One region of the Phytopseudomonas argentinensis genome, then DNA from elsewhere that is predicted to be linked to it. Evidence: predicted binding sites of a transcription regulator. Region 1 holds the regulator's gene; each other region holds the start of a gene.
What was found. Region 1 encodes FliA, which starts transcription of late flagellar genes. Its sites were predicted from a motif close to CTAAAGTTTNNNNNNNNNNNGCCGNTAA; they were not measured.
Positions count from the first base shown of each region.

Region 1 (10,331 bases):
ACAACCTGGACCTGCAGCCCAACGCCTACCGCCTGACCCTGATGGGCGTCAGTGTCGCCGAGGCCGAGGTGTACCCGGATCGGGAACTGGCGATCAACCCCGGCCAGGTGTTCGGCACCCTCAATGGGGTGGCCGCCAGAGATCCGGCGTTCGGCCTGGAGGCGGTGTGGATCGACCCGGGCCAGCGCGACCAGGCGCAGTCGCTCGGTTACACCGTGGTGGACGCCAGTACCGTGGTGGCCACGCACCTCAATCAGATCCTGCACAAGCACGCCCATGAGCTGCTCGGCCACGAAGAAGTCCAGCAATTGATGCAGCTGCTGGCGAAAAGCTCGCCGAAACTGGCCGAAGAGCTGGTGCCGGGCCTGATTTCCCTGTCGACCCTGCTCAAGGTATTGCAGGCGCTGTTGCAGGAGCAGGTACCGGTGCGCGATATCCGCACCATCGCCGAGGCCATCGCCAACGTCGCGCCAAGGAGTCAAGATCCCGCCGCCATGGTGGCGGCAGTTCGTGTCGCGCTGTCCCGCGCCATCGTGCAAAACATCGTGGGACTAGAGCCGGAGCTGCCTGTGATCACCCTTGAGCCAAGGTTGGAACAGATATTGCTAAACAGTCTTCAGAAGGCCGGTCAGGGCTCCGAGGATGGCATCCTCCTCGAACCTGGCATGGCCGAGAAGCTGCAGCGTTCCCTGGTGGAAGCAGCGCAGCGTCAGGAGATGCTTGGCAAGCCGGTGATTCTGCTGGCAGCCGGGCCGGTTCGGGGAATGCTCTCGCGTTTCGCCCGGTTGGCCGTCCCGAGCATGCATGTTCTGGCGTACCAGGAAATTCCGGACAACAAGCAGGTCACCATCGTTGCGACGGTGGGGCAGAACTAATCGAGGGTACGGGCCATGCAGGTCAAACGCTTTTTCGCTGCCGATATGCGCCAAGCCATGAAGCTGGTGCGCGATGAGCTGGGCGCCGATGCGACCATCATCGCCAACCGCCGCGTGGCCGGTGGTGTGGAATTGACGGCTGCGCTCGATTATCAGGCTCCGCCGGTACCGGCGCGGCAGGCCAACCCGGCGCTGGAAGCCGAGCTGCGCAAGACCCAGTCGCGCATCGCTTCGGCCCATGCCGAACTGACCACGCGCAGTCAGCTCGATGCCGGCAAGGACCGTCAGCTGTTTGGCGCGGCGCCTGCCACACCGTCCGCCGACAGCCTGGATGCCGTGTTGCAGCGCCAGCAGCAGAAGCCGGCTGCGGCCTCGGTTGATCAGTCGGCGCTGGATTCCATGCGCTCCGAACTGCATGGCCTGCGTGAGTTGATCGAAATGCAGATGGGTTCGATGGCCTGGGGGCAGATGCAGGCCCGGCGTCCACAGCAGGCCACCTTGTGGCGTCGCCTGCAGCGTATGGGGCTGCCCGCCGAACTGGCGCGCACGCTGCTCGAGCGCGTGGCGTCGATCGCCGATCAGCGCCAGGCCTGGCGCATGGTGCTGGCGCACCTCGCCCATTCGATTCAGACGCCCAAGCAGGAACCGATGGAAGAGGGCGGCGTGATCGCCCTGGTCGGCCCGGCCGGCATGGGCAAGACCACCACCCTGGCCAAGCTGGCCGCTCGCTACGTACTCAAGTACGGCGCCGCCAGCATCGCCCTGGTGAGCATGGACAGCTACCGCATCGGTGCCCAGGAGCAGCTCAAGACCCTGGGACGGATTCTTGGCGTCTCGGTGACCCAGGTCGACCCCGGGCAGTCGCTGACCCAGGCCCTGGCGCCACTGGCTCGCAAGCGCGTGGTGCTGATCGACACCGCCGGCCTGCCCGCCAACGATCCGGCGCTGCGCATGCAACTCGAGGCGCTGGCCAGTCGCGGCATCAATGCCCGCAATTACCTGGTGCTGGCCGCTACCAGCCAGGCCCAGGTGCTCAAGGCGGCCTATCACAGCTACAAGCGCTGTGGGCTGGCCGGCTGCATTCTGAGTAAACTGGACGAAGCTGCCAGCATGGGCGAGGTCTTGGGCCTGGCTATTGGCCACCGCCTGCCGGTAGCCTACCTGGCAGATGGTCCGCGCATTCCGGATGACGTGCACGTGCCGCGCAGCCACCAGCTGGTCAGTCGCGCCGTTGGCCTGCAGGCACCCGATGAGCCGAGCGAGGATACGATGGCCGACATGTTCGCCGGGCTCTATCAGAACCCGGCCAGGCAGGCCGGTTGAACGGGTTGAGTGTGGCGAAGCGCTGGTCGTGCTCGCCGCTACAGCGCACAATGGCCCCAGGGCCCACAGTGAAGTTAGATAAGGTGTATAGATAACATGGGTATGCATCCCGTACAGGTGATCGCGGTGACCGGCGGCAAAGGCGGCGTTGGCAAGACCAATGTGTCGGTGAATTTGTCACTGGCGCTCGCCGATCTCGGTCGGCGCGTCATGCTCATGGATGCCGACCTTGGCCTGGCCAACGTCGACGTGTTGCTCGGCCTGACCGCCAAACGCACCCTGGCCGACGTCATCGACGGCCAATGTGATCTGCGCGACGTGGTATTGCAGGGCCCTGGTGGCATTCGTATCGTGCCCGCGGCCTCCGGCACCCAGGCCATGGTGCAGCTCACGCCCATGCAGCATGCCGGCCTGATCCAGGCCTTCAGCGACATCAGCGACAACCTCGACGTGCTGATCGTCGACACCGCTGCCGGCATCGGCGATTCGGTGGTCAGCTTCGTGCGCGCCGCCCAGGAAGTGCTGGTAGTGGTGTGCGATGAACCGACCTCCATCACCGATGCCTACGCGCTGATCAAGCTGCTCAATCGCGACCACGGCATGAGCCGTTTCCGGGTGCTCGCCAACATGGCGCACAGCCCCCAGGAAGGTCGCAATCTGTTTGCTAAGCTGACCAAGGTGACCGACCGTTTTCTGGATGTCGCGCTGCAGTATGTCGGCGCGGTTCCCTACGACGAATCGGTTCGCAAGGCCGTACAGAAACAACGTGCGGTGTATGAGGCGTTCCCTCGTTCGAAGTGCGCGCTGGCGTTCAAGGCGATTGCCCAGAAGGTCGATGCATGGCCCTTACCGGCCAACCCGCGTGGTCATCTGGAGTTTTTCGTGGAGCGCCTGGTGCAACAACCGACTGCAGACACGGCTGTATGACGACAGCCTCTGGACTCCGAATGTACAGCAAGGCAACAGCACGAGATTCACAGCATCAGTTGATCGAGCGCCACGCGCCGCTGGTAAAACGTATCGCCTACCACCTGTTGGCCCGCCTGCCGGCCAACGTGCAGGTCGACGATCTGATCCAGGCCGGCATGATCGGTTTGCTCGAGGCATCGCGTAAGTACGACGCCGGCAAGGGTGCCAGTTTCGAGACCTTTGCCGGCATCCGCATTCGCGGCGCCATGCTCGACGAAGTGCGCAAGGGCGACTGGGCACCGCGCTCGGTGCACCGCAACAGCCGCATGGTCAGTGATGCGATACGAAAAATTGAGGCCAGAACCGGTCGCGACGCTAAAGATCACGAGGTTGCTGCCGAACTCCAATTGAGTCTCGAAGATTACTACGGCATTCTTGGCGACACTTTGGGCAGCCGTCTGTTCAGTTTCGACGACCTCTTGCAGGAAGGCGAGAACGGCGGGCTGCAGGAAGACACGAGTTCCCTGCATCACGGACCATCGCATGAGCTGGAGGACAATCGTTTCCAGGCCGCGTTGGCCGATGCCATCAGTAATCTGCCGGAGCGTGAGCGGCTGGTGTTGTCGCTGTATTACGACGAGGAGCTGAACCTCAAGGAAATCGGCGAGGTACTGGGGGTGAGTGAGTCGCGGGTCAGCCAGCTGCATAGCCAGTGTGCCGCTCGTTTGCGAGCGCGGCTAGGGGAGTGGCGCGCATAGGAATTTGTTCAGGGGCTGGAGTTGGTCGAGCCAGTCCTTGTGGTAAATGCAGGACAGCAGGGCGGGGCACACAGTGAACGCAGCAAAGCCGAGCGCAATCGATTGCGGCGTTCAGCCAGGCCGGTTTCACGATTAATAAGCGCTGCACAAGGTTGCAGGCGTTTTAGGACTGTACGGAGGTCGACTTGGACAAGAACATGAAAATCCTCATCGTCGATGATTTCTCGACGATGCGACGGATCATCAAGAACCTCTTGCGTGATCTGGGGTTCACCAACACGGCAGAGGCTGACGACGGCACGACCGCGTTGCCGATGCTGCAGAGCGGCAGCTTCGATTTTCTAGTAACCGACTGGAACATGCCGGGCATGACGGGCATCGACCTGTTGCGCGCCGTGCGTGCCGACGAGCGACTCAAGCACCTGCCTGTGCTGATGGTCACGGCGGAAGCCAAACGCGATCAGATCATCGAGGCCGCGCAAGCCGGTGTGAATGGCTATGTAGTCAAGCCGTTCACCGCTCAGGTGCTCAAGGAAAAGATCGAGAAAATCTTCGAGCGGGTTAACGGCTGATGTCTGCCGCGAGGTTGTTATGGAACACCATGAATCTAACGATGTTGACCTCGAGTCGACCCTGAAAAGCAATGCCCGCCAACTGGTCGACAGCCTCGAGCAAGGCAACTTTGGCGAAGCCGTACAGCTGATCAACGAACTGAACAAGGCGCGCGACCGGGGTCTTTATCTCGAAGTCGGCAAGCTCACTCGTGAGCTGCATAACGCGATCGTCAACTTTCAGCTCGATCCCCGCGTACCGCACGCCAGTGAAATCTCGCAGATCGCCGATGCGACCGAGCGCCTGAACTATGTGGTCACCATGACCGAGCGTGCGGCCAACCGCACCATGGATCTGGTCGAGCAGAGTGCGCCGCTGGTCAACGACCTGAGCAGCGAGGCCGATTCGCTCGCCGAGGATTGGGGGCGCTTCATGCGCCGCGAAATGAGTGCCGAGGCGTTCCGTGAACTGGCCAAGCGTATCGAGCTGTTCCTGGCGCGCAGCCAGCGCGACACCAGCAAGTTGTCGGGGCATCTCAACGACATTCTGCTGGCGCAGGATTACCAGGACCTGACCGGTCAGGTGATCAAGCGCGTCACCCAGTTGGTGACCGAGGTCGAGAGCAATCTGCTGAAGCTGGTGCTGATGGCCAGCCAGGTCGATCGCTTCGCCGGTATCGATCACAACCACGAAGAGCTGCGTGCCGAGCAGAACAAAGAAAAAAATCCGTCCCGCGGTGAAGGTCCGCAGATTCATGCCGATAAGCGTGATGACGTCGCCTCGAACCAAGACGACGTCGACGATTTGCTGTCCAGTCTGGGTTTTTAGGAGCACGTCATATGAGCTTCGGCGCCGATGAAGAAATCCTCCAGGATTTCCTGGTAGAGGCCGGCGAAATTCTTGAGCAATTGTCCGAGCAGTTGGTGGAGCTGGAAAGCCGCCCGGACGATATGAACCTGCTCAATGCGATTTTCCGAGGGTTTCACACGGTAAAGGGTGGTGCCGGCTTCCTGCAGCTCAACGAGTTGGTGGAATGCTGCCATATTGCCGAGAACGTGTTCGACATCCTGCGCAAGGGTGAGCGCCGTGTGGATGCCGAACTGATGGACGTGGTGCTTGAAGCACTGGACGCCGTCAACGGCATGTTCACCGAGGTGCGCGAACGGGTGGAACTGACGCCTGCCTCGCCGGAGCTGCTGGCAGCACTCTCACGCCTGGCCGAGCCGGGTGGCGCCGAGCCAGAGGCTGCGCCCGCAGTGGCGGCCGAGCCGGCCCCCGCGCCTGCGGAGCCCGTGGCGGCCGCGGTCGAGCCTTCAGCAGATATTTCTGACAGCGAATTCGAGCAATTGCTCGATGCCCTGGGCGACGAAACGCCAGCAGCGACCAGTGCCTCGACCGACGAAATCACCGATGACGAGTTCGAGTCGCTGCTCGACCAGTTGCACGGCAAGGGCCAGTTCGCGGCGCCGGCCGCCGCGGCGGTGGTGCCCTCGACTCCGGAGCCGACGGCTGCAGCAGCGCCGGGCGATGAAATCACCGACGACGAATTCGAAGCGCTGCTCGACCAGCTGCACGGCAAAGGCCAGTTCGTCGCGCCTGCCGTGGCGCCGGCTGCTGCACCGGTCGCAACGGCCGCCGAGCCCGCGGCTGCGGCTACGCCGGGCGACGAGATCACCGATGACGAATTCGAAGCGCTGCTCGACCAGCTGCATGGCAAGGGCCAGTTCGTCGCGCCTGCGGTAGCGCCGGCCGCGGCCGCTGCGCCTGCTGCAAAACCCGCTCCTGCTCCGGCGCCTGCCAAGGCTGCGCCGCCTGCGGCCAAGGCCGAACCGACCAAGGCTGCGCCTGCCGCCAAGCCGGAGCCAGGCAAGGCGGCTCCCGCTGCCGCCAAAGCGGAGAGCAGCAAGCCGGCACCTGCCCCGGCAGCCGCCGCACCGGCCAGCGAGGCGGAAACCACCGTTCGCGTCGACACCGCCCGCCTGGACGAGATCATGAACATGGTCGGCGAACTGGTGTTGGTGCGTAACCGTCTGGTGCGCCTGGGGCTCAACAGCGGCGACGAGGCCATGTCCAAGGCGGTGTCGAACCTCGACGTGGTCACGGCCGATCTGCAGACCTCGGTCATGAAAACCCGCATGCAGCCAATCAAGAAGGTCTTCGGACGCTTCCCGCGCCTGGTTCGCGACCTGGCCCGTCAGCTCAAGAAGGAGATCAACCTCGAGCTGGTGGGTGAAGAGACCGACCTGGACAAGAACCTCGTCGAGGCCCTCGCCGACCCGCTGGTGCACTTGGTGCGCAACGCCGTCGACCACGGCGTGGAAAGCCCGGACGAGCGCGAGGCGGCCGGCAAGTCGCGTACCGGGCGGGTGGTGCTGTCCGCCGAGCAGGAAGGCGACCACATCCTGCTGATGATCACCGATGACGGCAAGGGCATGGACGCCGACGTATTGCGCAGCAAGGCCGTGGAAAAGGGCCTGCTGGACAAGGACGCGGCCGATCGCCTGACCGACCTGGAATGCTACAACCTGATCTTCGCCCCCGGCTTCTCGACCAAGACCGAGATTTCCGACGTCTCCGGCCGCGGTGTGGGCATGGACGTGGTGAAGACCAAGATTTCCCAGCTCAACGGCACCGTCAACGTGTTCTCCCAGAAGGGCCAGGGTTCGAAGATCGTCATCAAGGTGCCGCTGACCCTGGCGATCATGCCGACGCTGATGGTGATGCTGGGCAACCAGGCGTTCGCCTTCCCGCTGGTCAACGTCAACGAGATTTTCCACCTCGACCTGTCGCGCACCAATGTGGTCGATGGCCAGGAAGTGGTGATCGTGCGCGACAAGGCGCTGCCGCTGTTCTACCTCAAGCGCTGGCTGGTGAGCAGTGCGGCGCACGTAGAGCAGGGCGAAGGCCATGTGGTGATTCTCACCGTGGGCAACCAGCGCATCGGCTTCGTGGTCGACCAGCTGGTCGGCCAGGAAGAGGTGGTGATCAAGCCATTGGGCAAGATGCTCCAGGGCACCCCCGGCATGTCCGGTGCGACCATCACTGGTGATGGCCGCATCGCACTGATCCTCGATGTACCCAGCATGCTCAAGCGCTACGCACGGCGTCTCTGATCGTCCGCGGCACGGCGACGGCCGTGCCGCTTAGGAGTGTTTATGGTTGTCAAGGTACTGGTAGTCGATGACTCCGGTTTTTTCCGCCGCAGGGTTTCGGAGATTCTCTCGTCTGATCCCAACATCACCGTGGTCGGCACGGCCACCAACGGCCGTGAGGCCATCGATCAGGCCCTGGCATTGAAGCCGGACGTGATCACCATGGATTACGAGATGCCGCTCATGGACGGCATCACCTCCGTGCGCAACATCATGCAGCGCTGCCCCACGCCGGTTCTGATGTTCTCCTCGCTCACCCACGAAGGCGCCCGGGTCACCCTGGATGCGCTGGACGCCGGTGCGGTGGACTTTCTGCCGAAGAACTTCGAGGACATCTCGCGCAATCCGGAGAAGGTCAAGCAGTTGCTGTGCGAGAAGGTTCACAGCATCTCGCGCAGCAACCGCCGGGGGTTCGGCACGGCGTCCCTGACGCCGCCTGCCGGCGGTAGTTCGAGCCGACCTGCCAGCGCCCCGAGCACGCCCGCAGCGCTGGCACGGCCGCAGCCGAGCGCGGGCCACCCGCCGGCCGAGCGGCATGCCGCTCCCAGTGCGGCGCCCAAGCGCAAAGCCTACAAGCTGGTGGCGATCGGCACCTCGACAGGCGGCCCGGTAGCCCTGCAGCGCGTGCTGACCCAGTTGCCAGCCAACTTCCCGACGCCCATCGTGTTGATCCAGCACATGCCAGCGGCCTTTACCAAGGCCTTTGCCGAGCGTCTGGACAAGCTCTGCAAGATCAACGTCAAGGAAGCCGAGGACGGCGACATCCTGCGCCCCGGCCTGGCCATTCTGGCGCCAGGCGGCAAGCAGATGATGATCGACGGCCGCGGCACCATCCGCATCCTGCCCGGTGACGAGCGCCTGAACTACAAGCCCTGCGTGGACATCACCTTCGGGTCGGCGGCCAAGTCGTACAACGACAAGGTGCTGGCCGTGGTGTTGACCGGCATGGGGGCCGACGGCCGTGAAGGTGCGCGCCTGCTCAAGCAGGGCGGCAGCCAGATCTGGGCCCAGGATGAAGCCAGCTGCGTGATCTACGGCATGCCCATGGCCATCGTCAAGGCCAACCTGGCCGATGCGGTCTACCCCCTCGATGATATCGGTCGCCATCTGGTCGAGGCCTGCTTCTGATGGATGTGCTGAGCCTGATCGGCGTCATTCTGGCGTTCGTCGCGATTCTGGGCGGCAACTACCTGGAAGGCGGTCATGTCTCGGCACTGCTCAACGGCCCGGCGGCGCTGATCGTGATCGGCGGGACACTGGGTGCGGCGTTGCTGCAGACGCCCGTGGGGGTGTTCAAGCGGGCGGTAAGCATCCTGCGCTGGATTTTCGTGCCGCCGCAGATCGACCTGCCTGGCGGTATCGACCGCGTGGTGAACTGGAGCATGACCGCGCGCAAGGAAGGCCTGCTGGGCCTGGAGGCGGTCGCCGATGGCGAGCCCGACGCCTATGCTCGCAAGGGTCTGCAACTGCTGGTCGACGGCGCCGAGCCGGAAGCCATTCGCAGCATTCTCGAGGTGGATCTCTACACCCAGGAAAGCCGCGATATCCAGGCCGCCAAGTTCTTCGAATGCATGGGCGGCTACGCACCGACCATCGGCATCATCGGCGCGGTCATGGGGCTGATCCACGTGATGGGCAACCTGGCCGACCCCAGCCTGCTGGGTAGCGGCATCGCCGTGGCGTTCGTTGCCACCATCTACGGTGTGGCCATCGCCAACCTGCTGCTGCTGCCCATCGGCAACAAGCTGAAATCGGTGGCGCTGCGCCAGTCGGCGTACCGCGAGATGCTCTTGGAAGGCATCCTGTCGATCGGCGAAGGGGAAAATCCACGGTCCATCGAGCTGAAGCTGCAAGGCTTCATGAGCTGATCATGGCCCGCCGACGCCATCACGAAGAACACGAGAACCATGAGCGCTGGCTGGTTTCCTACGCCGATTTCATCACCCTGCTGTTCGCCTTCTTCGTGGTCATGTATTCGATTTCGTCGATCAACGAAGGCAAGTACAAGATCCTTTCGGAAACCCTGACCGGCGTCTTCAACCAGCCGGATCGCTCGATCAAGCCCATACCGGTGGGCGACGAGCGCCCGCGCACCACCGAGCCGGATCGTTCGATGGTCGACGAGGCGTCGCCCCAGCAGATCGCCGCCTCGACCCTGCAGAACATCGCCGACAGCATTCGCGATGCCTTTGGCGGGCTGTTGCAGAGCGATCAGCTCAAGGTGCGCGGCAATGAACTGTGGATCGAGATCGAACTGAGCTCCGGGCTGTTGTTTCCCAGCGGTGACGCATTGCCGAACGACGAGGCCTTCGAGATCATCGAGAAGATCGCCAAGATCCTGGCGCCTTACGGCAATCCGGTGCACGTCGAAGGCTTCACCGACAACCAGCCGATCAGGACGGCGCAGTACCCCACCAACTGGGAGCTGTCTGCGGCGCGTGCTGCGAGCATCGTGCGCATGCTGGCCATGGATGGCGTCGATCCGTCGCGCCTGGCCGCCGTGGGCTACGGCGAGTTCCAGCCAGTGGCCGATAACGCCACGGCGGAGGGCAGGGCGCGTAACCGCAGGGTGGTGCTGGTGGTCTCGCGTAATCTCGATGTACGGCGTAGTGTGAGTGGTGTGGGAAGCGCCAACGCGCAGCCTGATGCAGCGCTGCAACGCGCTGGCACGCAACCTGCTACAGGGCCTGCAGCACCGGCGTCTGCCAACGGCGCCGTCAATTCCCCGTCGCCAGTCCCTGCAATGGGCAACTAGTCTCGGC
Region 1 covers NZ_CP056087.1:3,552,012-3,562,342, reverse strand. The annotation lists gene flhA (flagellar biosynthesis protein FlhA) at 1-875, shown strand, start outside; gene flhF (flagellar biosynthesis protein FlhF) at 891-2,198, shown strand; gene fleN (flagellar synthesis regulator FleN) at 2,286-3,125, shown strand; gene fliA (RNA polymerase sigma factor FliA) at 3,122-3,865, shown strand; gene SA190iCDA_RS15890 (chemotaxis response regulator CheY) at 4,063-4,437, shown strand; gene SA190iCDA_RS15885 (protein phosphatase CheZ) at 4,457-5,245, shown strand; gene SA190iCDA_RS15880 (chemotaxis protein CheA) at 5,257-7,530, shown strand; gene SA190iCDA_RS15875 (protein-glutamate methylesterase/protein-glutamine glutaminase) at 7,573-8,697, shown strand; gene SA190iCDA_RS15870 (flagellar motor protein) at 8,697-9,437, shown strand; gene motD (flagellar motor protein MotD) at 9,437-10,324, shown strand.

Region 2 (10,331 bases), 1.4 Mb from region 1:
CCAGCGCCGCCTCGGCGCAATCGACGGCGCGGTAATCGTGGCCACCAAGTTCGAGGGTATCGGCCAGGGCTTCGCGCAATGCGCGATCGTCTTCAACCAGCAGGACTTTGGCAGCCATGGGTCACTCCTCACTCGTGGGGTGCGCTGGGATAATCAGCGGCAGAATCAACAAGGCGCAGGTACCGCGCCCCGGCCGTGAACGCAGCTGCAGTTCGCCCTGATGCGCGCGGGCGACTGCCTTGACCACCGCCAGGCCGAGGCCGGTGCCGGTGGTCTTGGTGGTGAAGAACGGCTCGCCCAGGCGCGCCAGCGTCAGTGCATCGATACCCGGACCGTCATCACTGATGCACAGCCGCAATGTGGAGCCGCGGCGGTAGGCATGCACCTTGAGGCGCACACCCTGCCCCGCCGCCTGGATCGAGTTCTCGACCAGGTTCAGCAGAGCACCCACCAGCGTATCGCGATTGCATAGCAGCTCGCCACCCCGGGCATCGCACTGCCAGCGAACGTTGATGCCCTGCACCACCGACTCGCCGGCCTGCCTGAGCGCCTCGAACAGCTGAGCGGGATCGAGTCGGTCCGCGAGTGGCAGCTCGCCACGTGCGAATACCAGCATGTCGCGCACCTGGTGCTCGAGCTCATGCAGCCGTTCTTTCAAGCGTCCGGCAAAGCGCTGCTGCTGCTCGGCCGGCAGTACCTGCTCGGTCAGGTGACTGGCATACAAGAGCGCCGCCGACAGCGGCGTACGCACCTGATGAGCCAGGGAAGCGACCATGCGCCCCATGGCGCTCAGCCGCTCGTGTCGCGACAGCTGATCCTGCAAGCGCCGGGTTTCCGTCAGATCGGTCAGCAATACCAATTGACCCGGCTCGCCTTGCAGCGAGCGGGTGGAAATCGACAGCCGCCGACCATCGGCCAGGGAAATCTCATGGCCGTCATCGCGACGGGGGGCAAAGCGCTGCGCGATCACCTCACGCCACAGGCAGCCGAGTAACGACTCACCCAGCATGTCCCGCGCCACGGGGTTGGCCTCCCGCACGGCGCCATGACCATCGATGACGACGACACCGCCCGGGAGCAGATCCAGAAGACTTTGCAGGCGATGAGCCAGCCGCTCCTTTTCGTTCAGTTCCTGCACGCGCTGCTCGCTGACCTGGGCCAGTTGCCCAGTCAGTTCATTGACGCGACTTTCCAGAAGACTGTAGGAGCTACCCAGGCGGCTCGACATCTGCTCGAACAAGGCCAGCGACTGCTCCAGATCCCCCCGCTGCGCCGGTAACGGCGAGGAGGTATCCAGCGGGGCGTGACGTTGCGGGCTTGGCTTCATTGCACTCTCTCGCAGGGCGAGCCGTCAGAAGGCGGTCATTTACCAAGGAGATAGCAATACTCATGCCTGAAAATAAAAACCTTTCTTTTCAGGCACATAAGAGTTTGATAGGTGACGAGTCGTCAATCTGCTGACTGAGAGCGGTAGGCTCGGAAAGATCAGGCGGGCCGCCGCCCATCCTATGACGCCCAGGCCAAGCGACTCAGTCGTCGCCAGCCTCATCTTCGCGCCGGCTCATGCCGTACTTGCGCATCTTCTCGACCAGCGTGGTACGACGAATGCGCAGTCGCTCGGCAGCCCGAGCCACGATGCCGCCAGCGTCATCCAGCGCCTGCTGGATAAGCCCCTGCTCCAGATTGCCGAGGTAGTCCTTGAGATCCAGACCCTCGGCCGGCAGCATCGCCGGCGACAGCACCGACGGCGACGGCGAGGTCAGCACCGCACGCTCGTCCAGCTCGTCGCGCAGGCTGGCAGCAAGCTGCTCGTCCTCGTCGTCGACGTGGCGGAATTTCTTTGGCAACTCGCCCACGCCGATCACGCCGTAGGGGTGCATGATCGCCATGCGCTCGACCAGGTTGGCCAGCTCGCGAACGTTGCCCGCCCAGTCATGGCGACAGAGCGACATGATGGCCGCCGAGTTGAAGCGGATCGAGCCGCGCTTCTCGTGCTCCATGCGCGAGATCAACTCGTTCATCAGCAGCGGGATGTCTTCGATGCGCTCACGCAGCGGCGCCATTTCGATGGGGAATACGTTCAGGCGATAGTACAGATCCTCACGGAAGCTGCCGCTCTCGATCATGCTTTCAAGGTTCTTGTGGGTCGCCGCAATGATACGCACATCGGCGTTCTGGGTCTTGTTGCTACCCACGCGCTCGAAGGTACGCTCCTGCAGAACCCGCAGCAGCTTGACCTGCATGGGCAGCGGCATATCGCCAATTTCGTCGAGAAACAGCGTGCCGCCGTTGGCCAACTCGAAGCGCCCGGCACGACTGGTGATGGCGCCCGTAAAGGCGCCCTTCTCATGGCCGAACAGTTCGCTCTCCAGCAATTCGGCCGGAATGGCGCCGCAGTTGACCGGCACGAACGGCGCTTCACGGCGCTTGGAGTGATAGTGCAGGTTGCGCGCTACCACCTCCTTGCCGGTACCCGACTCACCCAGAATCAGCACGCTGGCTTCGGTGTCCGCCACCTGCTGCATCATCTGCCTGACCTGCTGGATGGCGCGACTGGTACCTACCAGGCTGCGGAACAGGTTGGGTTCACGCTGTCGGCCACGCTCGCGGGCCTGGTCATACATCTCGCGATAAACCTGGGCGCGATGCAGGGAATCGAGGAGCTTGTTGTAGCTCGGAGGCATTTCCAGGGTTGCCAGCACACGACGGCGAAACTCTTCCGGCCAATCCGTGGTGGCGTGCTCGTGGAGCATCAGAACCGGCAGATACTCGTCCCAGGCGGCGAATTCCTTGAGCAGATCCAGCGCGCCGCCCTTGAGCTGTACCTCGCCGAGCAGGACACCCAGAATGCTTCTGCTGGAGTCGATCTGCTCGACCACCTTGTTCCAGTCGCCGCTGCCACAAGCGAGATGATCTTCCCCGAGAAAATCGAGGATCACCGACAGGTCACGGCGACGTTCAAGGTTGTCGTCGATTAGCAGAAGCTTGGTTTCACGCCACATAATTGCTCGGCCCAAAAAGAAAAAGCCGCCGACCACCAGTGCGCCGGCATATAGCCAGCAGTAAAGTAAATTATTGGCGCTTAGTCAATTTTATGGCGGGATTATTTACAAGGCGCTGATCAGGCCCATCTGGAGCAGGCTCTCGAGAATTCGAGACGCACGGGAAAAGCGCAAACACTATCGATGATAAGAACTGGCGCAGCGGAGTCAGATGGACAGATCACTCAGCCAAAAAGCTGATAGACCTTGGCACCCTGCTGCGACTGATTGAATTGCACCAGTTCGTTGGCCAACCGTTGCCGCTCAGCCTGGCAGGCACTGACCAGATCCTTGTAGAGATCCAGGAGCTCTTGCATGCGCGCACGCAGCGCACCGTCCTCATCGGCGGCATCCACCATCGCCTCTTCGACAGCCTGCCGGCACTGCAGATCCAGCTCGCCAATGGCCGCCCAGTCCTGGGTGGACAATGCTTGGCGCATGGCCGTACCCGTATTCTGGAGACGCTGAACAGATGTATTCATGGAAAAGCTCCTTTCAGCACGCCAATCACTAAGCGATGGCATCCCAGCCGGTCTTCACGTTGCGCAGCAAGTCTGCAACTTCATCGAGTGGTTCGACGCTGTTTTTAAGGTTTGCTTCGAGCAAGCGACGGTTCATGTAGTCATACAGATTATCGAGATTATGGGCCAACTCACCGCCCTGCTCAAAGTTCAGGCCTTCACGCAGCCCGCCGATGATACCAATGGCCTTGCCGATCAACTCACCCTTGAGCGCAAACTGACCACGCTCCATGGCACCACGCGCCTGTGCCAGACGAGTCAGGCCACCTTCCATCAGCATCTGAATCAGACGGTGCGGGCTGGCATCTACAGCCTGAGCCTGAGTGTTGACGTTTTGGTACTGACGCATAGCGGCCATGGCATTCATGTAGATGTACTCCAGTGTACAGCGGGAATACTCAATGTATCGGCATGCTCGGCCTGAGCTTTAGCAGTGATTCAAGCTTTATCGTCTCATCCTGCCGCGCACTAGCTAGGATCGCAATCGCGTGCTGGCAATCAGCGGTGCTGTAAATGAGCATGATTGCATGCGTATTCATGCAGCTCACCGCTGCAGCACCCTAACCTGGCGCAGAGCTGCGGGACCGTCCCAGCGTAAAGCACGCATCCGCGTGTGACCGCAGATCACGGTACGCCGAGGTCGGGTTGCAGCCTGAAAGCGGTCCACCAGCCCGCCGTGATTTCGATCGGCACGCCCAAGCGGCGGCATGGAACGGTCATTTACTGAGCCATATGACAGCTGAGGCCGCTGCGCTTGATAAGCGCCTAATTAGCCGCTACGTACGTGTCAGGAGCGCACTACACCCGGCAGGCTGGATAACGCCGAAGCCAGCGAATTGCTGGTAGAGCTCATCTGCCCTAGTAGCCCGTCCATAGCATTGAACTGGGCCAACAAGCGAGCTTGCAACTTGTCCATGCGCATGGTGAGTGCGTCGCTCTGCTTATCGATCGATTTGATCGTACCGTTCAAACCGCTGACACGCGATTCAAGGATGCCACCGGTCTGGGTGTAGATTTCAAGCTTGCTGCTAAGGCGGCTCATCAGACCTTCATCGCCAGTGAAAAAGCCGGCAACAGCTTCGTAGTTCTCGTCCAGAGTCTTGGTCAGTTTGGCGTCGTCGATGACGAGCTTGCCATCCTTGCCCGTGGTGATCCCCATATCGGCAAGGATACGCACACCACTATCCGCTCCCGGCTGCGGGTTGCCGAGTTCGGTACGCATGGTGCCGAGCAACTGACGAACCCCGGCATCCCCAACGAGCGCAGCGGCAATGGGGGCTCCATCCTCACCGACCTTGGTGACCTGGGTGAGCGAACTGGTTGTCGTCATCAGGCTGTTATATGCCTCGACGAACTTCTTGACGTTGCCTTTGACTCCAGCTTTATCCTCGGCGACCGTCAGCATAACGGGCTTGCTGGTCGAAACCGTCTCGCCATTGACAGTCGAGTTGCTGGTCGTCGGCGCCGTCAGGGTCAGGGTGACGCCTTCGATGGCGTCGCTCACAGTGTTGCTGGCACTCTGAATGCTCAAGCCGTTGATGCTCAACTGCGCGTTAGAGGCCTTGGAAATGTACTGCACGCCATCCGGCGGATTGTTACTCGCGCCCTGCACCGGTATCTCTAGCTTGGCAAGATCGCCACTGGCAGAAAGTGTGATGTCGTTGCCATCACCCGTCTTGTTGGAGGTGAGCATCAATCGCGCTTTGCCATCGCTCGGGTTGGTCACGACGGTAGCCGATATGCCTTGGTTTTTGAGCTGCGTATTGATCGCGGTGCTCACCTCTGAGAGGGATAAATCTTTTCCCGTCGGTAGCGTAACTGTCTTCAGCGCATCATCGCCGAGACTGATTGTCAAGCTGCCACCGGCAGCGAACTTTGCATCCTTCTCGACTGCAGCACTCGCCACGGTGCTGGCTGTAGCGAGACGCGTGACGTCGACCTTGTAGGTACCAGGTGTCGCTGTAGCACCAGCCTTTGCTGAAACCTGAGTGGTGTCCGACGAAGTTACCGTGCGCGCCTGGAACAACTTGGCGCTGTTCAGGTCCTTCATCACGCTCTGCAAATTGGAGATGCCCGACTTCAAGGATCCCAGGCCAGAAATCTGCGCCATGGTCTTCGTTTGCAGCTTGGAAAGCTGCTGAGCCTTGGGCGCCCTTTCAGAGTCAACCATGGCTTTGACGATCCCTTTGATGTCTAGCCCTGAGTTGAAACCATTGATTGTCGTGACAGCCATGACAAACCCTCGTCAGTTCATTGACGGCAAAGCCGCTTACACGCGATTCAATGCAGCATACGCGCCAGAATCCTCAAGCCTCAGCCTTGAATAACAGGCTGCGCGCTTCATCAAGCCGCTGCGCTAGCCTCAATGCTTCTTCCGAAGGCATCTGACGAATGACCTCGCCGGTCTTCGAGTCAGTTACTTTGACCACCACCTTACCGCTCTCATCGTCCATTGAGAACTTGAGATCGCGGCGAATGCTCTGCGTGAAGGACTCGACACTCGCGACCGCCTGCTGCAACTCCTCCTTCGACGGATCGCGCATATCTTCGACAGGAAACTGCGCCACTGCAGGTGCAGATTGCTGCACAACCAGAGCTGCGACATTTTTATTCGACAGGCGATCGACAGGGATGACTCCTTGGCTACTGATCGACTTAATGTCCATGATGCTGACCTCTCAACGAAGAACGGGGCGAAGCGCGAACGCTCCCCCCCGAATTTTCCCTGACCTTCGTACCGGTTAGCGCAGAAGGCTGAGAACCGACTGTGGCAACTGGTTAGCCTGGGCCAGAATCGCGGTACCAGCCTGTTGCAACACCTGGTTCTTGGTCATGTTGGCCGTTTCTGCGGCGAAGTCAGTGTCCTGGATACGACCCCGGGCTGCCGAAACGTTTTCACCGATGTTCTGCAGGTTGGCGATGGTGTTGTCGAAGCGGTTCTGGATGGCACCCAGATCAGCGCGCTGGGAGTCGATCATTTTCAGCGCATCATCGATGACCAGTACCGCAGCCTGTGCACCACTGGCCGAGCTGATGTCGATGTCGGACACGCGGCTGTCGCCGGAAGCCGATGCCGAGAACGCGGTGACCGCAGTAGCGCCGGACGCAGCACCCGCGAAGGAGATCGAGGTGATGCTGCCGGTGGCAACGCCGGAAGCATTTTCGCCAGCCCGGGCGATGTAGCTAATCTTGTCACCATCGACGAAGGCACCCACGCCGATGTTGGCATCGTTGACCGCCGCAGCGATCTTGGAAGCTGCCTGCTCGGCCGTTTCATTGCCCTTGAAGTTGACCGTGATTTTGGTCTCGCCACTGGCAGCGCCGTTGACGGCTGCAGTGTTGATGGTAATGCTGCCGGTGCTCGCGGCGGTGCCGGTTGCAAAGGTGGTCGCACCACCGCTGGCGGTGTAGTAAGAGCCTTTCAGCGACTCGGCACTCATCTCGTCGATGCCGACGCTGATGATTTCGTTCGCAGCCGAACCCACTTGGAAGCTCGCGGTACCGAAAGAGCCGTCCAGCAGCTTACGACCACCAAAGGTGGTGGTGTTGCTGATACGGTCCAGTTCTTTCTTGAGCTGACCGACTTCGCTATTGAGCGCGTCGCGTTCCGAAGTGCTGTTGGAGCCGTTGGCCGACTGCAGGGACAGATCACGCATACGCTGCAGGATGTTGGTGGACTGCTGCAGCGCACCTTCAGCGGTCTGGGCCAACGAGATGCCGTCGTTGGCGTTCTTGGTGGCGACGCTCAGGCCGTTGACCTGGCTGGTCAGACGGTTGGAGATCTGCAGACCGGCGGCATCATCCTTGGCGCTGTTGATACGGCTACCGGTGGACAGACGCTGCAGGGAGGTGCTCAGCGAGTTGGAAGAGGTGTTCAGGTTGCGCTGAGTGTTCAGCGACGCCACGTTGGTGTTGACAGTAAGAGCCATGATGCTGTCCTCCACAGGACTGTGATGCTTGCCTAAGCCTGCGACCTCGGGTGAGGCATTGCCCAGGCACCCATTTAGTTCGCGTTCGAATTAGTTATCGTCACCTTGACGAGAAGCTTTAGGGTCTGAAACAGCTTTTTCTTACCCTGTCTTACTTGGCGATAACTCTTCGGTGCACCATGCCCACTAAAAGCGTCGAAGCAGCGGCGCAACCGTCGTGAAGGTTATCGCCGCCCAACGCAAAAACTTGAGCGGCAGCAATTGGTCGGGAATCGATGGCCGGGAAGCAGCTGACACGCTTGCCGGCCGGTCAAGCTGGAGCGCCGTGATCAGTCCGGCAACCAGGCACGGGCCCAAGCGTCCAGGTTTTCACCTTGCAGCATCCAGTCACTCAGTACGATCTTCTGCAGCTCGTCGCCCATGCGGGCCGTCGCGTCCAGATCGGCCAGATGCATGCGGATAGCGTCCACCCAATCCTTGTAGCGGTTCTTCACGCGGGTGACTGGGAAGGCATCGTCCTGATAGCAACGAATGTCACTGCACACCACCGGGAATCCACAGGCGCCGTACTCAAGGAGTCGCAGGTTGCTCTTGCATTCGTTGAACAGGTTCTGCTCGACCGGCGCGATGGCCAGATCCAGGTTGAGTTTTGCCAGCGCAGCCGGATAACTCTCGATGTGCACGCCCGGGTGAAACTCGTGGATATAGGGCTTGAGGTTTTCCGGGCACATGCCGAAGAACACCCAATCCACTTCCTTGGCCAACTCCCGAACCACATCGCCGATCATCTCGAGATCGCCGGTGTGGCTGATGCCGCCGGCCCAGCCGACCCGAGGCCGGGCTGAAACACGTCGCGCGCTTTCCAGCCCCTGCCACCACTGGGTGGGCAGGCGATTTTTGACGACCCGGATGTCGTCGTGAAGCCCGGAGAAGGCTTCGCCCAGCGCATCGGTGGACACCACGAAGCGATCAACGAAGCCGAGTCCGCGACGCAAGGTCTTTAGGATATCCTTGGGCATGTGGCTTCTATGGATGTTCTTGACCGGTAAGTTGGGCAAGTAGTCGTCCAGCTCATAGACCTTGAACGCCCGGGAAAACGCCTTCATCCGCTGCATGGCCTGGATTCGATCCTCGCCAACTTGACGCTGCAGCACAATGGAATCGGGATCATAACGTTCTAGGTCAGGCGTATGCATCAGCCCACGCGAAAGCGTGCCGTCGACCAACCCTTGAAGCTTCATGGCGATAAAGGGCTGAACCATCCGATAGTGGCCGCAGCCCTGCATGTCGGCCTGGTGAACGAGCAACGTGGGGAGCGGGCGCCAGGACTGAAGCGGTCGCCAGCTGATGGCGTTGTCGGTCAACTTGAAACCGCCACGTTGAACCAGTGATAGATTGGCGTTGTAAGCAGGGTCACGGGCGAGCAACGGCAGCCAACGCTCGTACATGATGGCCTGCTCTGCGACAAAACGTTTGCGCTTGGCTTCCTGCTTATGTGGATCGATCGCCTTTTGGCTCACATTACCTTCGTGCAGTACCAATGCATGGGGTGTCCACACGTTCAGGTAACCAGCTTGGCCAACCTTGAGGCACAGATCGACATCGTTGTAAGAGACCTTGAAGGCCTCCTCGTCCATGCCGCCGACCTCTAGATACAAGGACCGGCGAATCATCAGGCAGGCGGCGGTCACCGCACTGTAGTTCTGATCCACCTGCAGGCGACGCATGTGGCCCGGTGCATCAATGGCTTCGCCGATGAACGGGTGATCCGCCGGCCCATTGAGGCCCAGCACCACACCGGCATGCTGGATGCGCCCATCTGGGTACAGCAGCTTGGCACCAACGATGCCCACTTCGGGGCGCTGCGCGTGGTTGAGCATCTCATCCAACCAGTCTTCGCGAATGATCGCCGTATCGTTGTTGAGCAGTACCAGGTACTCACCCCGTGCCTCACGTGCTGCGAAATTATTCATGGCCGAGAAGTTGAAAGGCTGCGGGTAGCGCAACACGCGGATCTTCTCCTCTTGAAGCGCCTCGATACCGGCCAGCCAGGCTTGCGCCTCGGGTGTTTCACTGGCGTTATCGATGATCAGGAGCTCATAGTGGGTATAGCGGGTCTGTTCGAGCAAGGTTTCCACACAGCGCTGAACCATTGCCAACTGATCCTTCGTCGGAATCAGGATCGACACCAGTGGCTGATCGGCATGGCCGTATCGTATGCGGTAGGTGCCTGGTGCGCTGGCGACCAATTGCGCATTGGTGTAGCCACGACGGTTCAAGTGCGCGAGCAGCGCAGCCTGCTCGTCAGTGATTTCCACGGGAACATGTGCATCGGTGACCAGCAAGGGCTCGTCGACGTGGCCCAGCCCCGCTATGCCTCCGGCCTCCACGAGTCGCGTCAGCAATTCGAACTCCATCGCACGCGGATAGTGCGGATCCAGCCCGCCGCTTTGGATGAAGACGTCACGGCGATACAACCAGTTTCGCGCCATTACCGAAGGCAGGCTCAACAGCAGGTCCAGGTTAAAACTCGGCCGGAAGGCTGCGCCCAGGGTGCCATCGGGCATACGTTGCAATTCGTCGCAGTAAAGCGCGCGACAGTCGCCCGCATTCAACAGCTCTAGCGCCACTATGGTCAGCCCGCTGGCCGTGAACTCGTCACCGGCGTTGACCAGCATCAGCCAATCCACATCCAGGTCTGTTGCTAGCGCATTGACCTTGCCCGCCAATTCGTCAGGGCGCGTCTGGATCATACAAACTGCTATCCGACCATCATCGGAGGGCTCAGCTTGGGTAGTCACCACGACTACCGTGCTTGGCTGGTAGAGGTGATGATCCTG
Region 2 covers NZ_CP056087.1:2,163,017-2,173,347, reverse strand. The annotation lists gene SA190iCDA_RS09655 (sigma-54-dependent transcriptional regulator) at 1-118, opposite strand, end outside; gene SA190iCDA_RS09650 (sensor histidine kinase) at 122-1,327, opposite strand; gene SA190iCDA_RS09645 (sigma-54 dependent transcriptional regulator) at 1,530-3,002, opposite strand; gene SA190iCDA_RS09640 (flagellar protein FliT) at 3,227-3,523, opposite strand; gene fliS (flagellar export chaperone FliS) at 3,552-3,929, opposite strand; gene fliD (flagellar filament capping protein FliD) at 4,350-5,795, opposite strand; gene SA190iCDA_RS09625 (flagellar protein FlaG) at 5,869-6,228, opposite strand; gene SA190iCDA_RS09620 (flagellin) at 6,304-7,491, opposite strand; gene SA190iCDA_RS09615 (glycosyltransferase) at 7,821-10,331, opposite strand, start outside.
Region 2: SA190iCDA_RS09620 (flagellin) is a predicted target of FliA. The motif match lies at 7,716-7,743, and genes of this name have one in related genera.

Region 3 (10,331 bases), 650 kb from region 1:
TGGCCATGGTGGTGAGCTCCCTGCAAAAGGGCGCAGACTTTGCCGCAAAGCGCTGTGCTTGACCACCCCGCCTGCGCTCGGCATGCTGGTGGGCGCCGTACGTCATGCTGTCAGGCAGATGGGGTCTGCAGCACGGTATGCCTATAAAAAGAACAGGATCTGCCATGGTCGCTTACGAAATCCTGATAGCCGATGATCATCCACTGTTTCGCAGCGCGCTGCAGCAGGCCCTGACGATGGGCCTCGGTTCCGGCGTGCGGTTGGTGGAAGTCGCCAGCATCGCCGAGCTGGAAGCCCGGCTGGCCGAGAAGACCGACTGGGATCTGGTCCTGCTCGATCTCAATATGCCCGGCGCCTACGGCTTCTCCGGGCTGGTGCTGCTACGGGGGCAGTACCCGCAGCTTCCGGTGGTGATGATCTCCGCCCAGGAAGAAGCGGCCGTGGTGGTACGCGCCCGCGAATTCGGCGCCAGCGGTTTCATTCCCAAGTCCAGCTCGCTGGAAGTGCTGCAGCAGGCCGTGCGCCAGGTGCTGGAAGGCGAAGTCTGGTGGCCACCGCAAAGCGAGGAGGCGGTCAGCCTGTCCTCCGAGGCGAAAGCCGCCAGCGCCGGGCTGGCCAGCCTCACGCCCCAGCAGTTTCGCGTGCTGACCATGGTCTGCGAAGGTCTGTTGAACAAGCAGATCGCCTATGAGCTGAGCGTCTCCGAAGCGACGGTCAAGGCCCACGTCACGGCCATCTTCCGCAAGCTGGGGGTACGCACCCGTACCCAGGCGGCGCTGCTGTTGCAGCAGCTGGAGTCCGTGCCGGCTGCCTGATCGCAGCTTTGCCCCGTGGATTTCACGGGATTTTCACGGTGCGCTCGCGTACCCTGCGCGCCTTTCCCTGTCATAGCTCACTGCCCATGTCGCCGTTCAAAGGACAAACCGGTCTCAAGCGTATTCTCAATGCCGCAGGCTATTCGCTCGATGGCCTGCGCGCCGCCTTTACCGGCGAAGCGGCGTTCCGCCAGCTGATGCTGCTCAACCTGGTGCTGATTCCGATCACGCTGCTGCTCGATGTCAGTCGGGCGGAGCGGGCCCTGATGGTGGCCGTCTGCCTGCTGGCGCTGATCGTCGAGCTGCTCAATTCGGCGGTCGAAGCGGCGATCGATCGTATTTCCCTCGACCTGCATCCGCTGTCCAAGACCGCCAAGGACATGGGCAGCGCTGCCCAGCTGGTGGCCCTGACGCTGATCGCCAGCGTCTGGGCGATCATCCTGCTTGGCTAGGGTCTGTTGACGTTTCAGCGCGAGGCGCGTTGCCGCGAAAAATCTCGGCAGGCCGGGCGGCGATCCGCTAGGCGGAGGACGCAGGGAATGCTGTTCCCTTTCAAGCCCTCCAGCAGAGCCTAGCGCACTTCGGGCAGCACGATCTCGTCGCTGCGCCGGATACCGGCGGTCAGCGCCCGGCACATGTCGAGAAACTCGCGCATGGCGGCGGTCTGGTACTTCTGCCGGTGCCAGATGAAATAGAACTGCCGGCGCAGATCCAGATCCGGGGTCTCCACCGGTACCAGGCTGCCACGGCGAAAGGCGTCGCGCAGCGCCAGCCGGGAAATGCAACTGATGCCCAGGCCGGATTCCACGGCGCGCTTGATCGCCTCGGTGTGTTCCAGTTCGAGGCGTACGTTGAGGGCATCGGAATGGTGACGCATGGCCTGGTCGAAGGTCAGGCGCGTGCCGGAGCCCTGCTCACGCAGTATCCAGTCTTCGCCGCTCAATTCGCGAATGCCGGCATGCCCGCGTTTCGCCAGGGGGTGGTGTGGCGCGCAGAACACCACCAGTTCGTCCTCGACCCAGCTTTGCACCTCGATGTCCGGGTGATTGCAGTCGCCCTCGATCAGACCCAGATCAATTTCGTAATGGGCCACCTGCTGCACGATATGCGCGGTGTTCTGCACGTGCAGTTTCACCTGGCTTTCCGGATGCACCTTCATGAAGCCGCCAATCAGCAGGGTAGCCAGGTAATTGCCGATGGTCAGGGTGGCGCCGACGGCGAGCGAGCCGAAGCCTGATTTGCCGTTGAGCAGGTCTTCGATTTCCTTGGCCTGGTCGAGCAGGGCGACCGCCTGGGGCAATAACTGGCGGCCCATGGCGTTGAGGCTCAAGCGCTTGCCGGCGCGATCGAACAGCTGGCAGCTGGACTGTCGCTCCAGCTCGCTGATCGAAGTGCTGGCCGCCGACTGCGACAGGGCCAGCTGCGAGGCCGCCCTGGAGACGCTCTCCTGCTGGGCAACGGCGACGAATACCTGGAGTTGACGCAGCGTGAATCGCATATCTATATAACCGATAACCCATATCTTGATAATTCATTTAACAGATATTCTGGCCGCGATTAGAATGCCGCGCAATTGCGCTTACGAATCAGCGCGCCCGACGTATTCAGGAGCCCCGTACATGAGCAACATGAACCACGAACGCGTTCTGAGTGTTCACCACTGGAATGACACGCTGTTCAGCTTCAAGTGCACCCGCGACCCGGGTCTGCGCTTCGAGAATGGCCAGTTCGTGATGATCGGCCTGCAGCAGGAAAACGGCCGTCCGCTCATGCGTGCTTACTCCATCGCCAGTCCCAATTGGGAGGAGCACCTGGAGTTCTTCAGCATCAAGGTGCCCGATGGCCCGCTGACCTCGCAGCTGCAGCACCTCAAGGAAGGCGACGAGGTGATCATCAGCAAGAAGCCCACCGGCACCCTGGTGCTCGACGACCTCAACCCCGGCAAGCACCTGTACCTGCTCAGCACCGGCACCGGCCTGGCGCCGTTCATGAGCGTGATCCAGGACCCGGAAACCTATGAGCGCTTCGAGAAGGTGATCCTGGTGCACGGCGTGCGCTACGTCAACGAAGTGGCCTACCGCGAGTTCATCACCGAGCACCTGCCGCAGAACGAGTTCTTCGGCGACGCGCTGAAGGAAAAGCTGATCTATTACCCCACCGTGACCCGCGAGCCGTTCGAGAACCAGGGCCGCCTGACCGACCTGATGCGCAGCGGCAAACTGTTCGCCGACATCGGCCTGCCACCGATCAACCCCCAAGACGACCGCGCGATGATCTGTGGCAGCCCGAGCATGCTCGACGAAACCAGCGAAGTGCTCGACAGCTTCGGCCTGAAGATTTCCCCGCGTATGCGCGAGCCGGGTGATTACCTGATCGAGCGCGCCTTCGTCGAGAAGTAAGTTAGGAGCAGCTGCGCGTCGGCCCTGCTGCGTTGAAACCGGAATAAAAATGCTCATAACAGTACACTCCGCTTTTTATTCCGGTTTCGCCTTGCAGGACTCTAGCTCGCAAGCTCCTTGAGTCAGTAAAAACCGGATCGTCTTTAGGCACTCCGGTTTTTTTGTGCCCAGATCACAGGCATAAAAAACGGGAGCCAAGGCTCCCGTTTTCTACACACTGCTCCCAATCACTCTTCCATTTGCGACTGCAGGTAGTTCTGCAGACCAACAGCCTTGATGAGGCTGAGTTGGGTTTCCAGCCAGTCGATATGCTCTTCCTCGGACTCGAGGATGTCTTCGAGCAGTTCGCGGCTGGCGTAGTCGCCGACGCTTTCGCAGTAGGCGATGGCTGCTTTCAGGTCGATGTGGGCCTTGTGCTCGATCCGCAGGTCGCACTCGAGCATTTCCTGGGTGTTCTCACCGATCAGGATCTTGCCCAGGTCCTGCAGGTTCGGCAGGCCTTCGAGGAACAGGATGCGCTTGATCAGCTTGTCCGCGTGTTTCATCTCGTCGATGGACTCGTGGTACTCATGCTTGCCCAACTTGGTCAGGCCCCAGTCTTCGTACATGCGGGCGTGCAGAAAGTACTGGTTGATCGCGACCAGCTCGTTGCCGAGGATCTTGTTCAAGTGCTGAATTACTGTCTTGTCGCCTTTCATGATGAAGCCCCGTCCTGCCTGGAATTGAGTAACCGATGGCGAATTCTGGGCTTGCCAAATACGGCTGTCAAACGTAAGTTATTGAAATATAAGTGAAAATAAATATAAATGAGAGTGTTTAAGTTGTGCGTCTTGGCGCTAACTCATTGAATTTCAGGCATAAAAAAACCGGATACGAGATCCGGTTCTTGAAAAAATAGCTTATTCAAGCCGCAACATAATTTCCCGGGTAGGCCATCGCTACCTGACTTTGCTGCACTTCCCCAGGGTTTCACGTACCACCTGCTTGGCCAGGCATGCACATTTGCCACACTGACTGGCAACGCCCAGCGTTTCACGGACTTCACGGTAGCTGCAGCAACCTTCATAGATCGCTTCGCGGATCTGACCGTCGGTGACACCTTCGCAGAGGCAGACATACATAGGCTTGGCCCGTCGCTTGGCTGAGACTGATGGCGAAGGATACTAATGTTAATGAGAATGCGTGTCAAAGATAAACCGACTCCCGATTGGCACAATTTCTCGACTTTCGATGAGCGGCGATTCGTCACCTCACCCATTGGCCGGCGCTACCTGTGCCATGGGCCGAGCAACAAAAAGCCGGCTCACGACCGTAATGCTGTTCAGTTAAGAAAAAACGCCGCTTTGCCAAGATGGAAAGCGGCGTTTGTTTGGGTTTCCAGCCCGATACAGTGATAGTTGTACTTACTGTAGGGTGTGCTCGCCGAAGGCAGTACGCCGTGACAGGCGGGCAGCAGGCTTGTGCAGGTGAGTCGTCTCCGGGCGGCGGACTGTTTCGTAGGCTACGAGCGGCCGGCGTCCCGGTCCGCCCTACGCAGCCGCATTGGGAGAATTTATAAGGTCGCCAAGGTCGAGCAATTGCCGCTCAATGGGCATGAAAAATCCGATGCCAGGGAACTGGTATCGGATTTTCTGGTTGGCTCAAATGCTTAAGTGAACAGCATTAGGCTCACGAGCCGCTTTTTCGGGGCTGGGCGGAGCTTAGGCGATTTGCGTGCACAGCCCTTCCTCGAGCCCGAGCATGATGTTCAGGTTCTGCACCGCGGCCCCCGAGGCACCCTTGCCCAGGTTGTCGAGCTTGGCCACCAGCAGCGCCTGTTGGCCGCTACCCGCACCGAACACCTGCAGCTCGGCGCGGTTGCTGCCGCTCAGGCCGTGGGGCGTGATGAAGGGGGCCGTGTCGGCCGCGATCTCGTTGTAAGGCTGCACCTGAACGAACTGCTCGCCCTGGTAATAGGCGCTCAGTGCCTGGTGCAGCTCGGCACCGTTGGCCCCCTGCAGGGGTATCATCACCAGCATGCCCTGATCGTAGCTACCGACCGCCGGCTGGAAGATCGGGCGAGCTTCGAGACCGCTCCAGTGCTGGATTTCCGGGATGTGCTTGTGATCGAAGCCCAGGCCGTAGGCGGCGTAGACCGGCGCACCTTCGCCCTCGTAGCGTTCGACCATCTTGGTGCCGCCACCGGTGTAGCCGGACACGGCGTTGATGCACAGCTCGCGATCCGCGGTCAGCAGCCCGGCATTGATCAGCGGGCGCAGCAGCAGGATGGCGCCGGTGGCATAGCAGCCCGGGTTGCTGACGGCGCGGGCCTGGGCGATGGCTTCGCGTTGGCCCTTGGCCAGTTCGGCCATGCCGAACACCCAGTCGCTGGCCGTGCGGTGCGCGGAGCTGGCGTCGAGTACCCGGCAGCCCACTTCACGGGCCTGGGCGGCGGTTTCCTTGGCCGCATCGTCGGGCAGGCACAACACGGTGACGTCGACCGAACGCATCAGTTCGAGCTTGGCCTCTACGTCGCGGCGCTTGTCGTGGTCGATGGTGACCACCTCGATCTGCGGGTGGCTGGCCAGGCGCTGGCGGATCTGCAGGCCGGTGGTGCCGGCCTGGCCGTCGATGAAGATCTGGTATTTTTTCATGGCATTCACTCGTCGAAGTCTTCCCAGCCGCCCATTTCCTTCCATCGATTGACGATGCCGCAGAACAGCTCGGCGGTCTTCTCGGTGTCATAGCGGGCGGAGTGGGCTTCACGGCCATCGAACTCGATACCGGCGGCCTGGCAGGCCTTGGCAAGCACGGTCTGGCCGTAGGCGAGGCCGGCCAGGCTGGCGGTGTCGAAGCTGGAGAAGGGGTGGAAGGGATTGCGCTTGAGGTCGCAGCGGGCGACCGCGGCGTTCAGGAAGCCCAGGTCGAAGCTGCTGTTGTGGCCGACCAGAATGGCGCGCTTGCAGCCGTTGGCCTTCAGGGACTTGCGCAGGCCACGGAAGATTTCGGTCAGCGCATGCTCTTCGCTCACCGCCATGCGCAGCGGGTGGTCGAGCTTGATGCCGGTGAAATCCAGCGCCGCCTGTTCGATATTGGCGCCTTCGAACGGCTCGACCCGAAAAAAATGGGTGTGGTCCGGGTACAGGAAGCCACCTTCGTCCATGCCAATGGTGGTCGCGGCGATTTCCAGCAGCGCGTCGGTGGCGCTGTTGAAACCACCGGTCTCGACGTCCACCACCACCGGCAGATAACCGCGAAAGCGCGCGGCCATCGGATGGCGCGGGGCGCCGCTGCTCGGTTGATCCTGATCGTCTTCGTAGAGTTCTTCGCTCATCGACCCGCCTCCAGCAAGCGCCAGCGCAGGGTTTCGCCAGCGCGTAGCGGAATCACCGTCTGCTCGCCGAACGGCAGGCTGGCCGGTGCCACCCAGGATTCACGCACCAGGGTGATGGTGTCGGTATTGCGTGGCAGGCCGTAGAAGTCCGGGCCGAAGTGGCTGGCGAAGCCTTCCAGCTTGTCCAGCGCGCCGCGCTCCTCGAAAGCCTCGGCGTACAGCTCGATGGCGGCATAGGCGGTGTAGCAACCGGCGCAGCCACAGGCGTTTTCCTTGGCGTGCCTGGCGTGGGGTGCCGAGTCGGTGCCGAGGAAGAACTTCGGGCTGCCGCTGGTGGCGGCCTCCAGCAGTGCCTGCTGATGGGTGTTGCGCTTGAGGATCGGCAGGCAATAGAAGTGCGGCCGGATACCGCCCACTAGCATGTGGTTGCGGTTGTACAGCAGGTGCTGGGCGGTGATGGTGGCGCCAACGTTGGCCGGTGCTTCCCTGACGAACTGCGCGGCATCGGCGGTGGTGATGTGCTCGAACACCACCTTGAGCGTCGGAAAACGCTCGACGACGCGGCACAGGTGCTCGTCGATAAAGGCTTTCTCGCGGTCGAAGACGTCGATTTCCGCGCGGGTCACCTCGCCGTGCACCAGCAGCGGCAAGCCGGTTTCCGCCAGAGCTTCCAGGGCACCGGTGATGTTGTCCAGGCTGGTGACGCCGGAGTCGGAATTGGTGGTCGCGCCCGCCGGGTACATCTTCGCCGCATACACGTAGCCGCTGGCCTTGGCGGCGCGAATGTCCTCTGCCGTGGTGCGGTCGGTGAGGTACAGCACCATTAGCGGCTGGAACTGGCTGCCAGCCGGCCGTGCGGCAAGAATGCGCTGGCGATAGTCACCTGCTTCGGCGGCGTTGCGCACCGGCGGCACCAGGTTGGGCATGATGATCGCGCGGGCGAAGGTGCGGGCCACATCGCCAACGGTGTGCGACAGTACGGCGCCGTCGCGCAGGTGAATGTGCCAGTCGTCGGGACGCAGCAGGGTGATGCGGTCGGTCATTGAGGCTTCCAGGCGGGGCGAAACATGCCTGGAATGCTACCGGAAAAGGGCGGCGGGGGCACGCCGCAGATAGGTAGGGTCTGTTGCCGTTTGACGCACGGCCGCGCCGGAGCCCGTTTTGTCACGAGGCAAGGGCCGCGCCCGCTCCCGGCGGGCTTGCGGCATTTCCCACATCCATGTGGGTCACACAGCCGCGAAGTTTAGCTGGCTAAATGAGCCGGCGAGAAACGCCGCATCGTGACAAAACGGACCCGGCCCTACGGGTGGGGCCGCCTAGGTTGCGCGAGAAATCTCGCCATGCGTCGTTGGAGGACTTGGCAAGGGAAAACGCGGACGGCTAGTCCATTCCCTGCGTCCTCCGCCTAGCGGATCGCCGCCCGGCCTGGCGAAATTTCTCGCGGCAACGCGGCTCGCGTTGAAACGGCAACAGCCCTAGGCTGCGCACTCAAGTTTTTCCGCCGGCCACCGATACCGGAAGGGTACGTTGCATTTACCCGGAGCCCGCTGTGCGTCAGCCTCTTTTCCTCATCATCGGCTTGATCGTCAGTGCTGGCGTGAGCCTGCCTGCCGCGGCGATCAGCTTCCAGACCCGCCTGGAAAAGGTCGAGTGGCAGGTGGCCGGTGACAAGTTCGAGTGCCGCCTGAGCCAGCCGATCACCGATTTCGGCGCTGGGGAATTCGTGCGTCGCGCCGGTGAACAGGCGACCTTCCGCCTGCAGGCGCGCGAGCGCTGGCTGGGCAGCGGCTCGGCCACCTTGCTGGCCGCCGCAGCGCCCTGGCAGCCGGGGCGTGGCGACATCAACCTCGGCGCCGTCAGTGTCGGCAGCGGCGAGGTGCCCTTCAACAGCAGCCAGGAGCAGGCCGGGCGCCTGCTCACCGGCCTGCTGGAAGGGCGTAGCCCATTGGTCCGCCACCGCACCTCGCTGGGCAGCGAAAGCCTGGAAGTGCGGCTGCTGCCGGTGCGTTTTCGCAAGGCCTACGATGACTACCTCAATTGCACCGCCAAGCTGCTACCGGTGAATTTCGACCAGGTGCGCCAGTCCAACATCGGCTTTCCCGGTGGTGGCACCGAGCTCGATGCCATGGCCAAGGCCAGGCTTGAGATCATCCTCGACTTCATGAAGGCCGACCCCAGGGTCAACCGCATCGAGCTCGACGGGCACTCCGACAACAGCGGCAATCGCCTGACCAACCGCGACCTGTCGCGCCGCCGTGCCCTGGCGGTGATGGAGTATCTCAAGGCCCAGGGCGTGCCCGAGGAGCGCATCGTCATGCGTTTCCACGGCGAGCGATATCCGTTGGTGCCCAACAACAGCGTGGCCAATCGTGACAAGAACCGTCGCGTGTCGGTGCGGCTCGACAAGGTGCCGGAAGCCCCCGTGCAACCGACCGAGCAGGCCACTCCGGCGGCGCCACCGGTGCCGGCCACGCCCGCTGCCACCTCCTGAGCCTGTCGCCTTGACGCCATCGCCTGTCGCACCCCTGTAAATCGCGGCCCATGGCAAGTAGAATCACGGGCTTTCGAACAACCCCGTGGAGTGGATGGCATGGCGGACGTCAAAAAGGTGGTTCTGGCCTATTCCGGTGGCCTGGACACCTCGGTGATCCTCAAGTGGCTGCAAGATACCTATAACTGTGAAGTGGTGACCTTCACCGCCGATCTCGGCCAGGGCGAAGAGGTCGAGCCGGCCCGTACCAAGGCCCAGGCCATGGGCGTCAAGGAAATCTACATCGACGACCTGCGCGAAGAATTCGTGCGTGATTTCGTGTTCCCGATGTTCCGTGCCAACACCGTCTACGAAGGCGAGTACCTGCTGGGTACCTCCATCGCCCGTCCGCTGATCGCCAAGCGCCTGATCGAGATCGCCAACGAGACCGGTGCCGACGCCATCTCCCACGGCGCCACCGGCAAGGGCAACGACCAGGTGCGTTTCGAGCTGGGCGCCTATGCACTCAAGCCAGGCGTGAAGGTCATCGCCCCGTGGCGCGAGTGGGACCTGTTGTCCCGTGAGAAGCTGATGGATTACGCCGAGAAGCATGCCATACCGATCGAGCGCCACGGCAAGAAGAAGTCGCCATACTCCATGGACGCCAACCTGCTGCACATCTCCTATGAGGGCGGCGTGCTGGAAGACACCTGGACCGAGCACGAAGAGGACATGTGGCGCTGGACCAAGTCCCCGGAAGCCGCGCCGGACACCCCGACCTACATCGAGCTGACCTACCGCAACGGTGACATCGTCGCCATCGACGGCAAGGAGCTGAGCCCGGCCACCGTGCTAGCCGAGCTGAACCGCATCGGCGGCGAGAACGGCATCGGCCGTCTGGACATCGTCGAGAACCGTTTCGTCGGCATGAAGTCCCGTGGCTGCTACGAAACCCCGGCGGCACCATCATGCTCAAGGCCCACCGCGCCATCGAGTCGATCACCCTGGACCGCGAAGTGGCTCACCTCAAGGACGAGCTGATGCCCAAGTACGCCAGCCTGATCTACAACGGTTTCTGGTGGAGCCCGGAGCGTCTGATGCTGCAGCAGATGATCGACGCCTCCCAGGCCAGCGTGAACGGCGTGGTACGCCTGAAACTGTACAAGGGCAACGTCATCGTCACTGGCCGCAAGTCCGACGACTCGCTGTTCGATGCCAACATCGCCACCTTCGAAGAAGACGGCGGCGCCTACAACCAGGCCGACGCGGCGGGCTTCATCAAGCTCAACGCCCTGCGCCTGCGTATCGCTGCCGGCAAGGATCGCAAGCTGCTG
Region 3 covers NZ_CP056087.1:4,200,456-4,210,786, reverse strand. The annotation lists gene SA190iCDA_RS19020 (DMT family transporter) at 1-7, opposite strand, end outside; gene erdR (response regulator transcription factor ErdR) at 165-815, shown strand; gene SA190iCDA_RS19010 (diacylglycerol kinase) at 896-1,267, shown strand; gene SA190iCDA_RS19005 (LysR family transcriptional regulator) at 1,387-2,313, opposite strand; gene fpr (ferredoxin-NADP reductase) at 2,435-3,214, shown strand; gene bfr (bacterioferritin) at 3,442-3,912, opposite strand; partial or broken gene SA190iCDA_RS18990 (bacterioferritin-associated ferredoxin) at 4,118-4,335, opposite strand; gene argC (N-acetyl-gamma-glutamyl-phosphate reductase) at 4,915-5,847, opposite strand; gene rnt (ribonuclease T) at 5,853-6,527, opposite strand; gene pyrC (dihydroorotase) at 6,524-7,570, opposite strand; gene SA190iCDA_RS18970 (flagellar protein MotY) at 8,077-9,018, shown strand; partial or broken gene SA190iCDA_RS18965 (argininosuccinate synthase) at 9,118-10,331, shown strand, end outside.
Region 3: SA190iCDA_RS18970 (flagellar protein MotY) is a predicted target of FliA. The motif match lies at 8,015-8,042, and genes of this name have one in related genera.